Regions from separate parts of the Photobacterium sp. S4TG1 genome, predicted to be linked through region 1. Evidence: predicted binding sites of a transcription regulator. Region 1 holds the regulator's gene; the other holds the start of a gene.
The links. The regulator PurR, encoded in region 1, represses purine synthesis genes. The targets are predictions, from matches to a motif close to TNANGNAAACGTTTNCNTNA.

Region 1 (17,866 bases):
TCCCAAATTCTATCACCTCGCTGATAATCAGGTTGAATTTCAATTTCATCATAATGAAGACGTTCATACAGAGTAAACAAACTAGGCGTCTGCCTACGAATGTATGGAACCTTTATTTCCTGAGCGTTTTTATTAGGGATATCCTCATCATCTACAACATCTAAATTTAGCTCATCGTCAACAACACCAGTGAAAGATGATAAATCAACCAAATCTGACATATCAAAATTATTATCTCTAATTAATTCATTATTATAATCTTGAATGTTTTTATTTTTTGTCGATGTCATATTTACAGATGTTTTTTTTACTACATCATTAATAGTTTCAAGCTTTTTTACTATTTGAAATATATTACTCTCAATTAATAAACCAGGTGATTTAATATGCAATTCATCAAAACTGCTTTTTAATTCACTAACAATTTCATCCAATTCAGATGCAAACTTTCCTTGACTAAATTTCTTATATTCTAAAATTGAATCACGAAGCTTTTTTTGCTCATTCTTTGGTACTTCTTGAGTGGCACCAAACTTATGTGCATGAAAATCTCTTAATACTAAGTGCTTCCTACGTTCATATTTAAAGAATTGAACATATGGAAGATTAGCAAAAATGGTTTCTGGATGATTTCGACTAGACGAAGAACCTTGTAATACTTCTTCAACATTACAATAGCCATCTCTATCTAATGCTTCAAATATAAGCTTTATTTCTTTTATATTCCTTTTTGTTTTCTTATTTGTACTTTTAGAAACAACATAATAGAATCCACGCTCTACATCTATTTCATCTATAGAAATATTGGATGTTGATGCATTAATTGCACTTAATGTCAACCCAATTAAACTAGTTATATCATTTATAATATTTTCGTAATTCATTATTACAACCATCTTTGTAATTATGCCAAAACTTACCAGCTAAAATTAATACTATTCTAATAAAAAAATGTAAGTTTTTATATAAATAAAAACTTACATTTAATTAGATTTACCATACAGAATGATAAACAAATCACAAACTCAGAATAAAAGAATAAAAGAATAAAAGAATAGCTGTACTACTAATTAACAATATAATCACCTATAAAACTTAATATAAAAAATATTAACAATTTGATATACAAGCAAAAAAGGCCATCCTTGCGTTAGCGAGTATGTTCGTTTTTATCTATAAACGCTCTTTAATACGTCTTAGTTTTACTCGAATTCTAACTGTATTAACAGTAAATCTTCGTCATCCAATGTCCATAAGGACATGCTAGAATTCCAATGAAAACTGTAACTCTACAACGCGCGAATAGTAGATTCCCTATCGCCCTCACGGGCATTCATTGGAGGAAATGACAAAGGTTATTTTCCCGTCATCCTGAAAGTTGAGGAACGAAACTATCCGGGATCTATTCACCGCGTGCTTGAGCATTACAGACATCAGCAAAAAAAGTATTCTACAACGCGTGGATAGTAGATTCCCTATCGCCCTCGCGGGCATTCGTTGTAAATAGTGTCGAGATTGGTTTGTGCATTTATTGTTGAAAATGATGCAGCCTATTATCCGTCATCCCGGAAGTTGAGGAACGAAACTATCCGGGATCTATTCACCGCATGTTTGAGCATCACAGACATCAACAAAAACAAGCACTCTACAACGCGCGGATAGTAGATTCCCTATCGCCCTCGCGGGCATTCACTGTAGGGAATGACGGAGAGGTAAAGTAACTCGATGACTCGATGACTCGATGACTCGATGACTCGATGACTCGATGACTCGATGACTCGATGACTCGATGACTCGAACCTGATTTTCCTCCAATAAAAAAGGCCATACCAGCATTAACTGATATGGCCTTTTTTAACGATAATCGCTGCTTATGCGTCTTGGCTTTGCTCGACTTCTAGCTGCATGAGCATTAGATCTTCACCATCTAAAACATGGGTGCGATTACTACCGCAATGCTGACAAATAATGCTGCGCTCGTTATGAGTGGTTTCTTGTCCACATTCGAGGCAGGATAACACCAGCGGCTGAATGTTCATTTCAAACTCAGCGTCATGGCAAATACCTTCCAGCTTAAAAGTCTGAAAAGCGGTTTCAAGTAAGGCAGGTTCTACCCCACTTAAAATGCCGACTTTAATCGCAACACGGGTGACTTTGTCTGCATTGTTATCACGAGCATGTTGTTCGCATTGTTCGATTAAAGCGCCAACAATGGAATACTCGTGCATTAACAGATCCTCGGTAATAATTCACCTTGAGGAAGGTCAAGATAACGACGACTACCCCAACCACTGGTTAGAATTACACGACCCGTATGTTCATTATTAACTGAACCAATCACAGCTGCGTTTTCACAAGCGGCAAAGGCTTCAAGCACTTCTAATGCTTTTTGCGCTTGTGCTTGGGGCAATGCAATAATGAACGTGCCTTCGTTGGCTAAATCAAACGGTTCAAACCCGTATAATTCACATAGGCCACGCACTTCTTCACTGACAGGCACATCATCTTCAACAAGGTTGATACCCACATCAGAGGCTTGCGCCCATTCATTTAATACCGCAGATAAACCGCCACGGGTTGCATCACGCATTGCATGAATATCAAGCCCTGCCGCAATTAATGCTTCAACCGCAGGCCATAGCGTATTGCAATCACTGATAAGCTCTGATTCAAGGGTTAAGCCTTCACGCGCCATTAAAATAGCCGCGCCATGACGACCGACATCGCGCGAAACAATAATTGCATCACCATCAGCAAGGTTACGCACTGAAATGCCTGTTTGCATGATTTTGCCAACACCGGTGGTATTAATGAAAATACCGTCAGCACAACCTTTAGGCACCACTTTAGTATCACCACAAACGATTTTAGCACCAGAGATGCTTAACTCGTTGGCCATGCTACTCACGATGGTTTTAAGCTTATCGATTTCAAAACCTTCTTCGATAATCACACTACAACTTAAATATTGCGGTTGTGCACCCATCATCGCTAAATCATTCACAGTGCCTGCAATGGCTAATTTACCAATGTTACCACCAGCAAAAAACAACGGTGACACTGTAAATGAATCAGTAGTAAAGGCAGTTTTACCTTCAAGGGTTAATACTGCAGCATCTTCTTCGCTACGCAGAATCGCATTATCAAACGCTTTAAAGAATAAACCTTTAATGAGTTTATTCATTTCCTGACCGCCACCGCCATGACTTAGTTGAATAGACTTTGTAGTCGATAAAGCGGAGAAATCTTGTTCACTCATTTTACACCTCGGTAACGGAAATACGCATTACACGCACCTTCTGAACTCACCATGCAACTGCCAAGTGGCGTTTGTGGCGTACAACCACGACCAAAGACTTTACAATCTTTTGGCTTTGCTAAACCGCGTAGAATATCACCACATTGACACGCTTTATGATCATCAATAGGCGTCATTGGCAAGCAAGCAGCAAATTTAATTTCAGCATCACGATGGCGGTATTTTGCATTAAGTTGTAATGCAGAGTTAGCAATCGGCCCTAAACCACGCCAGCGGAAACTATCACGAATATCAAAACAACGTTTAACCGCCGCTTGAGCAACCGTGTTACCTTCTTCTGTTACCGCGCGAGTATATTGCACATCAAGTTCAGCAATGCCTGCTACTCTTTGCTTGGTTAAGCGCAGAATAGATTCCATCACATCAACCGGTTCAAACCCTGCAACCACGACTGGCGTTTGATATTTTTCAACTACCGAGCGATAAATTTTGGCACCTTCAATAACACTTACATGTGAAGGACCAATAAACGCATTCACTTTCACCGCAGGATCAGCCATTACTACATCAATTGCAGGTGGCACTAATACATGGTTAATATGAAAATAAAGGTTATTGATCTGACGTTGCTCGGCAAGTTCAATCAAAATCGCCGTCATTGGGGTTGAGGTTTCAAAACCAATCGCAAAGAAAACTACGTCTTTATCAGGATTATCAAGCGCTATGGTTAAACAATCTAACGGATCGTAAATTGGTCGAATATCGCACCCTTTAGCGCGATATTGTGCCAAGCTGCCTTTTGAACCAGGAACACGAATCATGTCGCCCAATGTCACTAAAATCACATTAGGTTGACTCGCTAATGCCGCAGCGTGATCAATGCGCTCTTTAGGCATCACACACACAGGACAGCCAGGGCCGTGAATAAAATCAATATTCTCGGGTAATAGCTGCTTTAAACCATACTTCATAATGGTATGTGTATGACCACCACACACTTCCATTACTTGCATCGGCTCAGGTAAATCAACTGCAAGTTGCTTAATCTGTTCAGCTAAACTTAATACTGTATCGGCATCGCGAAAGCCTTCATACAGTTTTTTTAAATCGAAACTCATATTGGAAGTGGCCCTGATTCATCCATAATAAACTGATACATTTCAAGACTTTCTTGTGCATCTTTATCGTCGATTTTGCTCATGACAAAACCGATATGGATCAATACATACTCACCAATAGCAAGTGGGTCCATTAATAGATGACAACTTACGCGACGTTTTACGCCCATAGTATCAACCGTGACGGTATTATCTTCGTGAATCTCTACAACTTGCGATGGAATCGATAAACACATAATTACGCTTCCTGTGGACGTTGATTAGCAGTTAACCACTTAACTAAAGGCGCAAAAGTTGTTTCATCTTTGGTTGATAGCGTAATCACTTCGACATCAGGATTCAGTTTCTTCAGTTGTGCTTTTGCTTCATCAACACTGAAATCAAAATACGGTAATAGATCGCATTTAGTGATCAAAACCACATCCGCACGACGGAACATCACTGGGTATTTTTCAATCTTGTCGTCACCTTCTGGAACAGAAACTAAAACAATATTTTTATGCGTACCCACATCGTAACTTGCAGGACAAACTAAGTTACCCACGTTCTCAACAAAGCAAATATCAAGATTTTTAAGATCAACATGGTGTAATGCGCCATGCACCATGAAGGCATCAAGATGGCATGCAGAACCAGTTTGAATTTGGTATGCGTCAATACCGTGTGCTTTTAAGCGATCAGCATCACGCGAAGTCTCTAGATCACCTTCAATAACTGCGTATTTTAAATCGGTGTACTTATGTAAATGCTCCAGTAATGTGGTTTTACCGCTACCAGGACTACTCATCAAATTAAATGCCGTCACATTTTGTGCTTCAAAATGGGCACGATTATGCGTAGCCTCAACATCATTCTTATCTAGAATTTTATGGATAACGGATAATGTCTTTTTATCATTTAATTGTGGGTTTGCTTGTAGTTGGTGATGATGGTGATCACCTCTCGGTAATGAACAACCGCAATCTTGGCACATATGAACTCCAGCATAGAGGGGATTTCAGCTATCGTTTTAATCAAAAAATGGCTAAACGGTAGGAAAATTAAACAGGATTCAGTTCAGATTATTGAACACTCAAATTCTGAGAATTATGAGAATCGATTATCTATGCTTTAAGCGGATAAATCAATTTGTGTGATAATTTATTTAGCGGATCATTAGATTGATTATATATATATATCGTCCTTACTGATGAACTGCTAAAGTATGCGTTTACAATTCAGTTTAGCTTCAGACTTAATGACAATGATATGACATAACCCTAAATTTTGACGCGTATGTTATGTCATAAGCACTTCAAGATTAATCACGATGAGACTTGCTTTCTAATGCTCTCTCACGCCTTCTTGAATAAGAATGTTATTCATCGAACAAAAGAGAAACCATAATGCAAACAAAAACATCTAACTTAAAAACCAAGCTTCTAAAATTAGCTGCACCCGTTGCGTTAGCTTGTGCATTTGCAGCTGCACCAACAGTAGCGATGGCTCAAGATGCTCCGAATGCCTCTGTGGTAGCATCTCAAAAAATCACAGCAGAGCAACAACACGTTGCCGCTGAAATTGGTAAAATCCAGCAAGAACTTGCCGCTATTCGTGTGAAGACATTAAAAGCAAACCCGCAACTGATCACTGAGATGAAAGCTTACGAAACAGCATTTAACAATAAAGTTAAAGCAATGGGCTACCAACCAGAAAAACTAATCAAGCGTGCTCAAGAAATCCAAGTTGAAGCAACGAAGAAAGACATTTCAAATGACAAGCGCACTGAGTTGATTAAAGAATTCACAACTATTCGTACTACGCTTGAGAAGCAACAACGTTCAATCTTGAATGATCCTGCAATCAGCAAGCAAGACAAACAAGTACAAGATGACGTTATTGATGCAATGAAAAAGCAAGATTCAAAAACAACTGATCTACTAAAACAATTAGATCAACTTGTTATGCAATTTAAAAAATAATTGCGCAAAATAACTGAATAAGCTTTTATTCAAAAAAAAGGATAATCAAACGATTATCCTTTTTTTATATCTAATTTTTTATATCAAATTACGGTAAATATACGTTACAACTTAACCGCTTGGTTTTGACTTAACAATTTCATACCATTAATGATTTTTGCAAACCACACCACTACCGCAACGATAGCAATAGCACCACCGATAAACGGTAATACGTTCAATGCCTTATCTAAAATCTCACTATGAATCCAGTATTCAGCACCTGCAATCATGCCCGTTGTTGTTGCTGCCGACACACCCAACACCACAAAAAAAGTAAGAAACAAAAAGAAGCTACGAATAATGGTGTAATAGTGGCTATAGGCAACTTCATCTGCGCCTTTATCAAGTTTATAACCAGCATAAATAATGGCGATAATTCCTGATAATAATAAAGTAAACGGGGTTAGAAAGCTGGCAATATACGCAAACCAGATACCCTTTTTATGTTCTTCCGTCATCATATGATCCGAATAAATAAGCAATGTATGCGTTAATTATCACTGATATTTACTTGAGTTCAAGTTTCGCTCTAAATTACGATGATCGGGATCAACTTCTCGATCATTGCTGTCGCTAGGGTCTGCTATAACGCCCTAAACGAACCATGCCTGCGATAAATCAGCAGGCATGGATTTGTTTTGTTACTGCGCACAAATGCTATTTATAATTTATCCGTTGGCGTTTCAATTTCAGAACCATCTTTAATCCGACGGTGGCCTTGTTCTAAATGAACAAAATCCACTAAATCATCACCACTAACTTGAAACGCTTTACCAAACCCTTTTACAAATAGCCCTTGTGTTGGTGCTAAGCGGAATAAGACAAAATCTTCTAAGCCACTTAAGCCGTCAACAATCTCACCAAAACGATCACGTAATTTAGCCACAGCAGAGGTCCAGCGATCGGTGTTACGTTCAACCACACTGACATTCGCTTCAAACGTTAGTCGCTTGCGGGCATACAATGTTTTGGCCGTGGTTTCATCTTCAATCATCATGAGAGAAACTTGAGGATTTTCCAGTAAATTACGCGCATGCTTGGCAATCTGACTAATTAAGACGTAATACCCATCATCAAGTAACGCAAAAGGTGCATAACTCACATTGGGTTTACCATTAATATCAACCGTCGCCAGTTGCAGTGTTAAACACGCTTCACGAAATTCTTTAATCTCTGGTCCTAAGCGGTTTTGCAGTCGTTCTTGTTTTACTTCACCCATTTTATTTCCCTTCTTCCTTTTTAATGCAGACTGACTAACATTCTATTTTTATGTAGTTATTATATTTTTAACTCATGTTTTTAAAATAATGGTTCTTTTTACTAATGACCGCTTCTCATAAACCAAACATTTAATTTACGAGTAGTTTGAGCTGTTGAAATTTTTCAATTTGATCTGAGAATAAGTTGCGCTGTTTATCTCGCCCTAAATAGACTTTAAATACACATTCACCCTGCTCAGCAAAGAAGCCTATAAAATGGCTTTCTTGACCCATAAATGGCTTACTCACTAATGCAATATGCTCAACTAAATCTAATCGTAGATGGCCATGAAGTTCACCCTCTTTACCCATTAAATTATAGTAGCCTCGGGCTAATTTTCCTTTGGGAAACGGTGCTTTGACTTCAAAGATAGATCCCATTGAATGCACGATGGTAGTAACAGGGCCCCAACTCGGTAAAGCCTCAACAATGGTTTGTGCCATATTACCAGCCAGTGGGAAAACTAACTCCGATGGCAGTGATAACACCACTTCACCTTCTGTCACCTGAAGTTGTTCAGCAATAGCTCCGGCATGAAGCTTTTCATCCTGTTGCAGTATTTGAGCAACTTTCGTTTTTAATTCATCATGAGAATAGCGAGTAAACACAGTTATCATCCTTTTAATTACAATTAGCCAATGTATTTAATTTACACACGGTTGTGGTTGAGCTTTTACAGCTGCGGTAGTTATTACTTGAATCAATGCTTGCGCCAGCGTTACCGCCCAAAATTGCCCTGCTAACGTCAGATTTAAATAACGGTGATGCCCTAGTTGTTCTATTTCGACAAAACCATGTTGCTGCCATTGTTGAAATAATGGCATGTAATAATCAAACAATGGCCAACCCGCTTGTTTATCTAATTCTTTCGCAATTATCACTCCGCGATCAAACGCTGCTTTAATTGCCGTATTAACCGCGGCATGAGGTGATGATTTAACCATCATCGCGAGTGGAATCCGCTGATGACTAACATCATCCATATAGCGTTCAAGTTTGCGATGTTGCATATACCCATAACCACCAACATTCCCACCAGCCCCCGCCCCTAGCGGTAAAACTTCTGCGGTGGTTTTAGCAAGGCTGTTATAACAACTGCGTTCGCGGTTATCGCGTGCCCAATGATTAACACTTAAACGGCGTAGATGATGTTTAGCCATATAATCTACCCCCATCTCAAACATTGACGCTTTAGTCATAGTATCGGCAGGCTCTGGTAAACGGCCTTGTTCGACCATTTTTCCCATTGGCGTATTACCCATTTCAATCAACTGATATAAATCAACACCGTGGGCACCAGAATCAAGGAAATCATTCAAATCATGTTGCCACACATCAAGATTCTGATAAGGCAGCCCATAAAGTAAATCAATCACAATTGGCGCTTGATCGGTTGCCGCTAACTCACTGACGCGTTTCAACACTACGTCACGATCATCTAGACGTTTTGCTTTACGACGCACTTGCGTATCAAAACTTTGTACGCCAAAAGAAAAACGGTTAAACCCGCCTTCAAGTGCCGACTCAAACATCTCATCACTGAAACGATTAATACGCCCTTCTAGGGTTAACTCACAATCGGTGGCTAACGGAAAGTGATGGCGAATCATAGTACCGAGTTGCTTAATTTGTGCCGCAGTTAAATCTGTCGGAGTACCACCACCAATATAAACCGCTTGAAAAGGTGCCGCCTGCGTCCATGGCTGAGCGGCTTTATATTTAAGCTCAACCATTAATGCTGCAAAATAATCATCAATCAAACGTTGGCTCGACGCATATTCAAAAAAGCTGCAATAGGTACAACGTACACGACAAAATGGAATATGAACGTATAAACAACGCTTATTAAAAGGCGAGTCTGTCTGCTGCAAAATCTGTTGTGCTAACGGCTGTATTTGATCTGGCGTAATAGGGTTATGACTACCACCACCAGCATGTGCCGATAATTTACGTCGAAAACCAAATCGCAACGGATCTGGCGTATTTTCTCCAAGAATTTCAGCACCAAAACTAGATATATCCAAACTAGCGGGTGTCTTTATAGGCAATATGGATTGTTCGGCATTTATCATATTAATGGCTATGTTCACTAGCCCCTCTTCAGTAACTTGTAACGTGTGATTTCGATAAGGTTGGCGACAAATCGACACACATCACATCATTTATGATTATTTGCTATCACTTTTTAAGCTGTTTATTGCAAGCGTTCAGAGCAGAAACGGTGCATTGCCATTCCCATCAATGATTCTTAATCTCATTTGAAAGCATGATATTTTGCATTGAATAATATTGCAAATGATAATTGATATTATTCGCATTTCATGGATAATAGCTAAAAATAAAGTAGCAATATTAATCATAATGTTACTAACTATATGAAAAAGCTTACAAAACGGATAACGCACACCGGAGGTGATATTTTGCATCAATATTCAATCACTATCGACGACATTCTTTTTAGTGTTATTTTTAGGTAATAATAGTGAATACAAAACGTTACGTTGCCGCAGGGGCGGTTTCATTATTGGTTCACAGTATGTTTCTTGCAGCTATGCCAACCAAAGATCCCATCACATTGACGATGGGAAGCGATACTCCGCACGTTAGTTTAACCTTCGTTGCAGTTCCACCTGCTGTGGCGAAAACACCACCAACGGTAACGCCAGTATCCACCCCAACAGAATCAGTACCAACAAAGTCAGCGCCAGTAAAGCCCCCAGTTATATCGACTATGAAGCGCTTAGCAAAGACCACAACAGTGGATAAAACGGCACCTAAAAAAGCATCGACGCCTAAAAAAACACTAACACCAAAGAAAAAGATAGCGCCACCGATCAAAAAAAACGTCACTTCAGTAAAGAAAAAAACACTCACACACACAAAAAACATAAAACAAATATCACCAGCCGTTGCACCCACAGCGACGACAGATAACAAGGCTGCATTAAAACCGGTAAAAGCATCGTCAAATCAATCAAACAAAACAGCAACAACCGCTATCAATAATGCGGGCGCGCAAACATTACAATTGGTGTCAAAGCCGACCTTTGTTACGCGACCAGGGGCTGTAAATTACCCCAAATTAGCCAAACGTCGTGGAATTGAAGGCCAAGTACTGATTGAAGTCTGGATTGGCTTAAAAGGACAACAACTCAAGCAAAAACTAATCAAATCATCCGGTGCTCATATCTTAGATAACGCAGCAATTACAGCGATTAAGAAATGGCATTTTTCTTCTCATATTGTGAACGGTAAGGCGATTGCCCACCGAGTACAGATCCCTGTACGTTTTAAACTGGACTAAACCATGACTGTTATTGACAACCTCACCCAACAATTTGGCCTTATGACATGGCCGCTGCTTACATGCTCAGCACTAACGATCATGATTCTCGTCGAGCGTTTTATACAAGTACTACTCTGCACGGGCGTTGGAAAAACCAAAATCACCGCCCTTTTAGATAAACAAAATCGACATGATGACCGTGCACTAGATCAGTTAGCAGACCAACTTAAGCATCAACGACCATTACTTTGTAAAGGCATTGCAATGCTTATTTCTCATCGTCATTTCACTAAACCATTACGTGAAGATGCCGCGGGTATTTGGTTACTTCAACAGCGCCAGCAATTACGTTCAGGGCTACGATTACTAAGTTTAATTGGTGTGATTAGTCCGTTATTAGGTCTACTTGGTACTGTTTTGGGCTTAATTGAAATGTTTAAAGGCATTGCACTATCAACGGGCTCGGTTACACCAAGTGATCTTGCTGATGGTTTAGGTTTAGCGATGCGTACAACAGCGGCAGGCTTAATTATTGCCCTGCCCGCGATTACAGGTTCACAGCTATTAGGTTTATGGGCAGATAGCATTATGGCGAAACTGGAGCACAGCTTAAATCGTTGTAATTTATGGTTAGAAGGCATGAACATTGATGTCAATAATAGCCCAGTAAAGCCGTGTGATACTTGTGAAGAAAACCCGGCTTACACTGGCAAATCAGCATGATTAGTATCAATAATAGTCAGCAAAATGCAGACGAACTCAATCCTGATTTAACGCCTTTATTGGATATTATCTTTATTGTTATGGTGTTTTTATTACTTACCGCAACAGTAAAAATTAAATCATTAGATGTGGAATTACCGCAGACCTCGACCCAAATATTACAAACAACCAAGGCCGATCCGATCACGATAAATCTGGTTGCGACTGAACCTTATTGGGCATTAGACGGTCAATCGGTCGACAACTGGGACAACTTTTCACAGCAATTATTAACCGCTGTAAAAGCACATTCAGATAAGCCTGTCGTTATTGGTGCTGATAAAAAAGCATCCGTAGAACAAATGCTCAAGTTATTAGCTTTTCTACAAAAAAATGACATTAAAGCCACGCAACTATTAATGGAAGATCAACAATAATGGACAGCTACCGTTCTTTTATCGCCTCACCTTGGCGTCATGTTTCTCAAAAAATACTGTTATCAGCAACACTATTTATCACCGCTTCAAGTATATTTAGTCCTCTCGCCCATGCGCAAACGGAAGCAAGTTCTGCTCGAATTATTAGTGCTGGTGCGGCTATTACTGAAATCATCAATGCGTTAGGGGCTGAAAAGCAATTGATTGCCGTTGATGTTACCAGTAAAACCCTTGTAGCGAATAACCTGCCAAAAGTCGGTTATCACCGTCAACTGTCAGCAGAAAGTCTGATTGCTTTAGCCCCCACTCGTATTATTGGTTCTGATGAAATGGGACCACCCAAAACATTAACCCTTTTAAAACAATCGGGAATTGAAGTTGATATTGTTAACGGTGGTGAAACTGTGTCTGATTTACTGCATAGAATCGATCAAGTTGCGGCCTTAACCCAACATTCACAACAAGCGCAACAACTTAAACAAACTATCGCAGCGACGGTAAAAAACATCGAAAAAAACAATACTCATCAGACTCAATCGAAAAAAGTATTGTTCTTAATGATTCATGATGGGCGACCAATTAGCGTTGCCGGCAAAAATACCACAGCAGACAGTATTATTACTTTAGCGGGGGCGATAAACCCAGCGGCAGCCGTTGTTGCAAACTATAAGCCAGTTTCAACCGAAGCTATTTTGCAAATGCAACCCGACATTATTTTACTTAGCAGTCGCACCACAGCCTCAATTAAAAATATGGCACAACTCATCAAAAAAATGCCGGTATTAGAAGCCACTCCTGCGGCAAAAAATAATGCCATTGCCGTGATTGATGGTACGGCATTAATTGGTGGCTTAGGCATTCATAGTATTAATGAAGCCATGCGTCTTAATCATGTTTTTTACCCACAATCGTAATCTGAGATAAATGTCACCATGAACGTTAGTCGTATTTCACCCCATGTCATTTATTCGATTAGTCTAGGTGCATTACTCTTTGCACTATTAAGCTCTATCGCTATTGGACCGATGGATATCAGTTATAAAGACAGTTTTTTATCTTTATTACCAGGTAAGCATCAACTCGCCACCCATGTTGATTTAGTGATCCATCAAATACGCTTACCACGAACATTATTGTGTATTGCGATTGGTGCCATACTTGCGATCTGCGGAGCGGTGCTACAAGGGTTGTTTCGTAATCCTCTTGCCGATCCGGGCATTATTGGTATTTCAGGAGGTGCTGGCCTAGGTGCTGCGTTTGCGATCATTTTATTTGCCCCATTAATGGCGCAATACCCTTTATTAATGAATATTGGTGCTGTGCCCTTCTTCGCTTTTTTGGGTGGCGCGCTGAGCACATATTTGGTGTATCACCTCGGCACTGATAAAAACGGCACATCCGTGGTTGTAATGCTACTTGCAGGTGTCGCAATTGGTGCTATTTCTGGTGCTGGTTTGGGGTTACTTAACTATATTGCCGATGATCAAGCGCTACGGGATTTTTCATTATGGTCAATGGGATCACTTGCAGGTGCGACTTGGTCAGGTATCGGCCTTGCCTTTGTGAGTCTCATTGTTATCTATTATTATTGTTATCGCCAAGCTAATGCATTGAACGCCTTTTTATTAGGAGAAGCTGAAGCTCGTCATATGGGGGTTAATGTTCAACATCTAAAGCGCAGTTTGATTATTGTTTGTGCCGCAGGTGTCGGTATTACCGTTGCTATTACAGGTCCTATTGGCTTTATCGGTTTAGTAATCCCCCATTTAGGGCGCATGATTTCAGGCCCTAATCATAAAACGTTATTGCCAATCTCAGCTATTCTAGGTGCTTTAATTTTACTTGTCGCAGATATGATCGCGCGTAGTGCTTTTGCACCACAAGAACTCCCCGTGGGTATTATTACCGCTATTTTAGGCGCTCCATTCTTCATCTATTTATTAAATAAACAAAAAGGCAGAATCGCATGACGGTAACCTCTGCATACCCAACTGTCATTTCGGCACGTGATTTGCAATTAACATTAGCAGGAAAAGTATTATTAGATGACTTTAATATTGATATAAAGGCAGGTGAGATCACGGCGCTACTTGGGCCTAATGGCGCAGGTAAAAGCACATTACTTAAAATACTCTGCGGTGAAATGACACCTGAAAGTGGTCAGGTTACATTTTTTAATCGCAATATTGAAGATTGGCAACGATCTGAATTGGCGTGTCATTTAGGTATTTTACCGCAACACAGTTCGCTGTCTTTCGCCTTTACCTGTAAAGAAGTAGTTGAACTTGGCACAATGCCTCTTTGTTTGTCACGCCAAGAAATTGATGATATCACCCTTACAACCATGCGTAATACTGATGTTCTTCATCTTGCGCCACGCTTATATCCCACTTTATCAGGAGGAGAAAAGCAACGGATCCATTTTGCACGCGTGCTAACACAACTCAGTCAAGCTGATGATAAATGTATATTAATGTTAGATGAGCCAACATCTGCCTTAGATCTCGCCCACCAGCATAAAACGCTACAAATGGCACAAACCATGGCAGCAAAAGGTGCCGCGGTTATCATCGTATTACATGATCTCAACTTAGCTGCGCAATATGCCCAACGTATGGTCATCATTCAACAAGGTAAGATTCAAGCTGATGGATCACCATGGCAAGCATTACAACCTGCAATAATTAACAACGTTTACGGTTGGCAGGTTTCTGTTCATCCTCATCCTGTTCATGGTTATCCTTACCTACTATCCTAGTATTAATGTGCATCATTTTTTTAATTGGCTGTTGTAAATTTCAGTAAAATTGCTGAAATTTACGTTTTTTTGTTGATAGTTATCAAATAATTTACTCCCAGACAATTGAAAAGTTGCACTACGCGTAACACTCAGTAAAATGTGAACGCAAGCGATTACACTTGAAAAACATGCAATAATTATAAAGCCGCGAATAAATGCGGCTTTTAGTGTTAATACTATTTAAGTATGTAATAGACACATTATTGGTGCCAAATTGAATAATTAACGGGATACTTTACGCAAAAAGATGGAATTATATTCATCTCAGTAATTACTCAATTTGGTACCTCACGATTAGCTAGAAACATCTCTAGCACCCATTATTAGAAGAATAAATATGGCAACCATTAAAGATGTTGCACGTATGGCTGGTGTTTCAACGACAACAGTTTCACACGTGATCAATAAAACACGCTTTGTCGCAGAAGCAACACAGAAAAAAGTACTGGCAGCCGTTGAAGATCTCAATTACGCACCAAGTGCTGTTGCTCGCAGCCTAAAATGTAACACTACACGCACCATTGGTATGCTGGTAACTAAATCAACCAACCCTTTTTTTGCTGAAGTTGTACATGGCGTTGAAGAGTACTGCTACCGTGAAGGTTACACGCTGATTCTATGTAACACTGAAGGTAACCTTTCTAAGCAGCATGATTATTTACGCATGCTTGCCGAAAAGCGTGTGGACGGTTTATTAGTGATGTGTTCTGATCTTGATCAGAGATTACTGGATCTACTTGAGCGTCAAAAAGACCTACCAATGGTGGTAATGGATTGGGGCCCAGAAAGCCCGCATACCGATAAAATTCAGGATAATGCTGAACAAGGTGGCTACATTGCGACTAAATATTTTATCGAACATGGCCATACTCGTATTGGTTGCTTGTCTGGCCACAACGATAAATCAACATGTCGTGAACGCCTAAAAGGCTTTAATAAAGCAATGGCAGAAGCAAACTTAGCGGTTAACGAAAACTGGATTCTTGAAGGTGACTTTGAGTGTAATTCAGCCGTTGAGGCTGCTGAGAAGTATATTGCAATGACAGATCGCCCAACCGCCATTTTCTGTTTCAATGATATTATGGCAATGGCACTGATCAGTACTTTTGAACAAGCAGGGTTACGCGTTCCCAATGATATTTCAATTATTGGCTACGATAATATTGATCTTGCCCCTTACTTCGCACCGCCACTAACGACTATTCACCAACCAAAGCGTCGTTTAGGTAAAACAGCCATTAAAATTTTAATGGAGCGTATGAAGAATAAAGATCATGAACCTCAAATCTTTGAAATGACACCTGCTATTGTTGAGCGAAAGTCAGTAAAAGATTTACGCTAACATTACTTCCCCGCTTTTATGAGCCAATATTTTTATTGGCTTTTTTCTTTTATTGTTAATGATTTACGCTCAAAGCTTCTACAAAATATCGACAGACCTCAAAAACATGAGCAACCTCACAGATTCATCAGCTTTCGTTAATATTAAAACTTACCTTTTTAAAAGATCGAATATAATACTCCCTGTAGATACATATAATAGTAAGCAAAAGACTTACAAATTATAAATAATACTTTTATATTGATAATATTATTTATAAAGTAATACATGGACGATTTAGAGTAGAAAAATTCTTTCGTAAATAACTTTAGAAATAAAAGTCAATTTACGGCTACTTTAATGTTAGGTGACACTCATTTATTCACCGAGTAGAAGTATGGACAAACCAATATTAAAAGATTCATTAAAATTATTAGACCATTTAGGTAATGTTAAATCGCGTTCTATGTTTGGTGGCTTTGGTATTTTCGCAGGCGAAGCAATGTTCGCACTTGTGGTTAATAATAAACTTCACCTTAGAGCAAACGCTCAAACAGAAGAGGAATTTAAACAAGCAGGATTAGAACCGTACATTTATAAGAAACGTGGGTTTCCTGTAATAACTAAACATTACGCTATTCTTGATGAGTGGTGGGAACAACCTGAAAAAATAATAGAGCAAGCTAAATATTCTCTTGAAGCAGCACTTGCCGATAAAAAAGCAAAAGAATGTTGCGCGCCAGCTAGGATAAAAGATTTACCTAACTTACGCCTCTCAAATGAAAGAATGCTCAAAAAAGCAGGTATTCAAACTATTGATCAACTTTACGATATTGGTGCACTCAACGCCTACAAGGCATTACAAAAAACACAAGAGGCATCTTTAAGTTTAGAATTATTATGGGCACTAGAAGGTGCAATACATGGCCAACATTGGTCTGTAATACCAGAAAGTAGACGTAACGAACTACTCGCAAAACTATAATAAATATATTCGTCAACTGGCTAAGTGACGCTTAAGAATAAAGAGGCTCAGTGCCTCTTTTATTTATTTCTGCCCCCTATTTATCAATACCCAATGATATTTCTCTATAAGGCATGTACGAAGTCAACATTAAACAAATAAAACATGATTTTTTATTTATTTAAATGTCAATTCTGCATTACTTACTTAAAACGTATATTTAACGTCTGACAACGATTATTTATCATTCGTCAACGCTTCAATATCATTACTTCGTACTCGCCCTCATTACTCACCATCTATTAGCTGTTGATTGTTGTTATTTCAAGCAATTTCTCTAATAAACACATTTTTTTCCATTAAATGAAATACAATGTTAGTTCTCTCGGTCTTGCTACTTAGAGTCAATGTGATTTTCATTTGATAAGGACATATCTTGCGTATATTAACCAAAGAAACATTCTCATTATGGGTAAAACCTTTACTATGGTTACAACAGCGCCATTTTGGCAAAGTACTTAACCCTGCTAAGTTATGGGGACGCAAACCTATGCTTTTTTGGTTAGTGGCTTTATTCTTTGGTTATCTTGATCGCAAAAAATCCCCCATTGATGCAGTGATACGCTCATTGGTTTGTGTACGCGTATCTCAACTCAATAACTGTGCTTTTTGTGTCGATGCTAATGGTATGAAATTGGCGGAACGTTGCCATTCAT
Region 2 (4,424 bases), on a different contig from region 1:
ATGGTTCGCATTTAATAATTGTCGATCCATCGCATCCAATAAACGTCGCTTGGTGTTAATGAGTGTTGCAGTGTGATGCTGAAGTTGCTGCTGTGGTGAATAAAGCGATAATTTATATTGGTTCTGAGTAATACGTTGTTGCTGTATTTGTATTTTTTTCAGCATTATCTGCTGAAGTCTACGACTGATCTCATCTAGATGCTGTTGTTGTTGGTTTAAGCGTAATTGTGGATGTTGGCGATCTAAACGATGCTTTAATTGATTAATATGTTGTTTTTTATCGGCAAAATAAAATTGAATAGCATGGCGCAATTGTTGCTGCTTTTGAGCGATTTTATCAGTTTGTGCGGTGCTATCTCGACTGATTAATTCTGCTGCAGCTGAGGGGGTAGGTGCACGCATATCTGCGACAAAATCGGCAATAGTGATATCGACTTCATGGCCGACTGCACTTACGATGGGTATCTGACTTGCTGCAATTGTCCGTGCAACAATTTCTTCGTTAAATGCCCATAAATCTTCTAATGAACCGCCACCACGACCAACGATTAAAATATCACATTCTTGGCGTGCATTTGCCCGTCCAATCGCTTGAGCTATTGATATCGCAGCCCCATCCCCTTGAACCATTGTGGGATAAATAACCACGGCTAAACTTGGATCGCGACGTTTTAATACGTGCAGAATATCGTGAAGAGCCGCGCCTGTTTTAGAAGTAATAATGCCGACACGTTGCGGTTGTTGTGGTAATGGTTTTTTTAATGATTGAGCAAATAAGCCTTCAGCGGCAAGGGTCATTTTAAGTTGTTCAAATTGCTGCTGTAAACGGCCATCACCTTCAGGTTGCATACTTTCAATAATCAATTGATAGTCACCGCGAGGCTCATAAATAGATAAGCGCGCTTTAACTAATACTTGATTACCATTGCTCGGTTTAAAGGTGACATGACGATTATTGCCTTTGAACATTGCGCATTTAACTTGGGCTCGAGAATCTTTGAGGGTGAAATACCAATGACCAGAAACGGGCATTGAAAAATTTGATAATTCACCGACGAGCCACACTATTCCCATTTCATTTTCAAGGATTAGACGGACTTGCGCATTGAGACTAGAAACGGTGTAGATACGATCGTTGGATTGGCTTTGAGAAGCGAATAGAGTCACGAAGGAAGCACCTGCTAACGAATGAATGGCGGCAGGCGGTCAGAAAACTATCAAATAGAACGAAAAACGCCTAGGCAGATCAATGGACAGATCTTGGCCGTATTTCGTCGACCGCATCACCGGATAGTTAACCGAAATATACTACACAGCAAATGTTTTTTGTCAATAAAAAAATAAAAAATAAAGCTAGCCAAACGATTGCTTCATACGTATAATCCGTTCGCAATATTTTAATCTTCTTTGTAAACCTTTAAATTGGTGTGAGATATTGCATGTTACGAATTAAAAAAGAAGCGTTGACGTTTGATGATGTATTATTAGTTCCTGCTCATTCTACAGTCCTACCTAACACTGCCGATCTGCGCACCCGTCTCACGAAAGAGATTGCTCTTAACATTCCTATGCTATCAGCATCTATGGACACAGTGACTGAAGGTCGCCTAGCTATTGCTCTTGCTCAGGAGGGTGGTATTGGTTTTATCCACAAGAATATGTCAATCGAACAACAAGCGGCTGAAGTTCGCATGGTGAAAAAGTTCGAAGCTGGCGTTGTTGCAGAGCCTGTTACCGTTAAACCAAATAACACTATTGCAGATGTTAAGCGTTTAACGGAAGAAAATGGTTTCGCAGGTTACCCTGTGGTTACAGATAACAACGAATTGATCGGTATTATTACTGGTCGTGATGTTCGTTTTGTTACCGACCTTTCAATTAAAGTTGAAGAAGTAATGACTTCAAAAGAGAAACTAGCCTCTGCTAAAGAAGGTGCATCTCGTGAAGAAGTTGAAGCTATCATGCAAAAGTACCGTGTTGAAAAAGTACTGCTTGTTGATGATAACTTCCGCCTAAAAGGCATGATTACAGCGAAAGACTTCCAAAAAGCAGAACGTAAACCTAATGCATGTAAAGATGCGCGCGGTAGCTTACGTGTAGGTGCTGCTGTTGGTGCTGGTGCGGGTAATGAAGAACGTGTTGCTGCATTAGTTGAAGCTGGCGTTGACGTATTACTTATCGATTCATCTCACGGTCATTCTGAAGGTGTTTTACAACGTATTCGTGAAACACGTGCAGCTTTTCCGAATTTGCCTATCGTTGGCGGTAACGTTGCAACTGCTGAAGGTGCTCGTGCACTGATTGAAGCTGGTGTAAGTGCGGTTAAAGTGGGTATCGGCCCTGGTTCAATCTGTACTACTCGTATCGTAACCGGTGTGGGTGTTCCACAAATTACAGCGATTTCAGAAGCGGCATCTGTTGCTGATCAATATGGTATTCCAGTTATTGCGGATGGCGGTATTCGTTATTCTGGTGATTTATGTAAAGCTATTGCGGCGGGTGCATCATGTGTAATGGTTGGTTCAATGTTTGCAGGTACTGAAGAAGCACCAGGTGAAGTTGAACTGTACCAAGGCCGTTCATACAAATCATACCGTGGTATGGGTTCTCTTGGCGCAATGTCAAAAGGCTCTTCTGACCGTTACTTCCAATCAGATAATGCAGCAGACAAACTTGTACCAGAAGGTATTGAAGGTCGTGTGGCTTACAAAGGTTTGATGAAGGAAATTGTGCATCAGCAAATGGGTGGTTTACGCTCAAGCATGGGCCTAACGGGTTCTGCGACAATTGAAGACTTACGCACTAAAGCTGAATTTGTACGTATTTCAGGTGCAGGTATGAAAGAGTCACACGTACATGACGTGACGATTACAAAAGAAGCACCTAACTACCGTATGGCTTAATTATTAAGCAGTCGGTATTCATTAAACGAAAACGATTGCCTAAGTTGCGAAGTTAGATAAAATCGGGGCTAAATATAGCCCCCAATACATTCAATTTTTGAGATAGCTCTATAATGACCACTACCGCAAATATTCATGACCAACGTATTCTTATTTTGGATTTTGGTTCGCAATACACTCAGTTAATTGCTCGTCGTATCCGTGAAATCGGCGTTTACTGTGAGCTTTGGAGCTGGGATGTTGATGAAGCTGATATTCGTGATTTCAATCCAAACGGTATTATTCTTTCTGGTGGTCCTGAAAGTGTAACTGAAGCGGGTTCTCCTCGTGCACCACAATATGTATTTGAAGCGGGTGTTCCTGTTTTTGGCGTATGTTACGGCATGCAGACCATGGCAGAACAACTGGGTGGTAAAGTTGCCGGTTCTGATGAGCGTGAATTTGGTTATGCGCAAGTTAAAATTGTTGAGCAGACTGCTTTCTTAAAAGATATTCAAGATGCTGTTGCTGCGGATGGTACACCATTACTTGATGTATGGATGAGCCACGGTGACAAAGTTGTCGAAATTCCAGCAGATTTTATTAAAGTCGCTGAAACAGATACCTGTCCATTTGCGGCAATGGCAAATGAAGACAAGCGTTTCTACGGAGTGCAATTTCACCCAGAAGTAACGCATACCCGCCAAGGCATGAAGTTAATTGAAAACTTTGTAATGAATGTGTGTGGCTGTGAAAAGCTATGGACTTCAGCCAATATTATTGAAGATGCGATTGCACGAATCAAAGAACAAGTGGGTGACGATGAAGTTATCCTTGGTCTTTCTGGTGGTGTTGATTCATCAGTGGTTGCGATGCTTATTCACCGTGCAATTGGCGATAAGCTAACATGTGTATTTGTTGATAATGGTTTACTTCGTCTTAACGAAGGTCAGCAAGTAATGGACATGTTTGGTGATAAATTCGGCCTAAACATTATTCACGTTAAAGCTGAAGATCGTTTCTTAACGGCATTAGCGGGCGTTGATGAGCCAGAAGCAAAACGTAAAATTATCGGTCACGTGTTTGTTGATATTTTTGATGAAGAATCAAAGAAACTAAAAAATGCTAAGTGGTTAGCACAAGGTACTATCTACCCTGATGTTATCGAATCTGCAGCGTCTAAAACGGGTAAAGCACATGTGATTAAGTCACATCATAACGTTGGCGGTTTGCCTGATGATATGGAAATGGGCTTAGTTGAACCATTACGTGAATTATTTAAAGATGAAGTACGTAAGATCGGTCTAGAGCTTGGCTTACCTTATAACATGCTATACCGCCACCCATTCCCAGGACCTGGTTTAGGTGTACGTGTATTAGGTGAAGTGAAGAAAGAGTACTGTGACTTACTACGTCGTGCTGATGCTATCTTCATTGAAGAGCTACATAATGCTGATCTTTACAATAAAGTATCACAAGCATTTACTGTATTCTTACCTGTACGCTCTGTAGGCGTGATGGGCGATGGCCGTAAGTATGATT

Region 2: guaB (IMP dehydrogenase) is a predicted target of PurR. The motif match lies at 1,354-1,373, and genes of this name have one in related genera.

What each region holds. Positions count from the first base shown of each region.
Region 1 covers NZ_JAYXUH010000004.1:167,811-185,676, forward strand. The annotation lists gene VXS03_RS07700 (DUF262 domain-containing protein) at 1-884, opposite strand, end outside; gene hypA (hydrogenase maturation nickel metallochaperone HypA) at 1,872-2,228, opposite strand; gene hypE (hydrogenase expression/formation protein HypE) at 2,228-3,259, opposite strand; gene hypD (hydrogenase formation protein HypD) at 3,256-4,377, opposite strand; gene VXS03_RS07720 (HypC/HybG/HupF family hydrogenase formation chaperone) at 4,374-4,613, opposite strand; gene hypB (hydrogenase nickel incorporation protein HypB) at 4,616-5,350, opposite strand; gene VXS03_RS07730 (hypothetical protein) at 5,763-6,338, shown strand; gene VXS03_RS07735 (hypothetical protein) at 6,443-6,838, opposite strand; gene hutZ (heme utilization protein HutZ) at 7,042-7,599, opposite strand; gene hutX (heme utilization cystosolic carrier protein HutX) at 7,730-8,257, opposite strand; gene hutW (heme anaerobic degradation radical SAM methyltransferase ChuW/HutW) at 8,285-9,712, opposite strand; gene VXS03_RS07755 (energy transducer TonB) at 10,123-10,944, shown strand; gene VXS03_RS07760 (MotA/TolQ/ExbB proton channel family protein) at 10,948-11,649, shown strand; gene VXS03_RS07765 (ExbD/TolR family protein) at 11,646-12,065, shown strand; gene VXS03_RS07770 (heme/hemin ABC transporter substrate-binding protein) at 12,065-12,979, shown strand; gene VXS03_RS07775 (FecCD family ABC transporter permease) at 12,998-14,035, shown strand; gene VXS03_RS07780 (heme ABC transporter ATP-binding protein) at 14,032-14,823, shown strand; gene purR (HTH-type transcriptional repressor PurR) at 15,203-16,207, shown strand; gene VXS03_RS07790 (TfoX/Sxy family DNA transformation protein) at 16,584-17,171, shown strand; gene VXS03_RS07795 (carboxymuconolactone decarboxylase family protein) at 17,587-17,866, shown strand, end outside.
Region 2 covers NZ_JAYXUH010000001.1:670,486-674,909, reverse strand. The annotation lists gene xseA (exodeoxyribonuclease VII large subunit) at 1-1,167, opposite strand, end outside; gene guaB (IMP dehydrogenase) at 1,440-2,903, shown strand; gene guaA (glutamine-hydrolyzing GMP synthase) at 3,017-4,424, shown strand, end outside.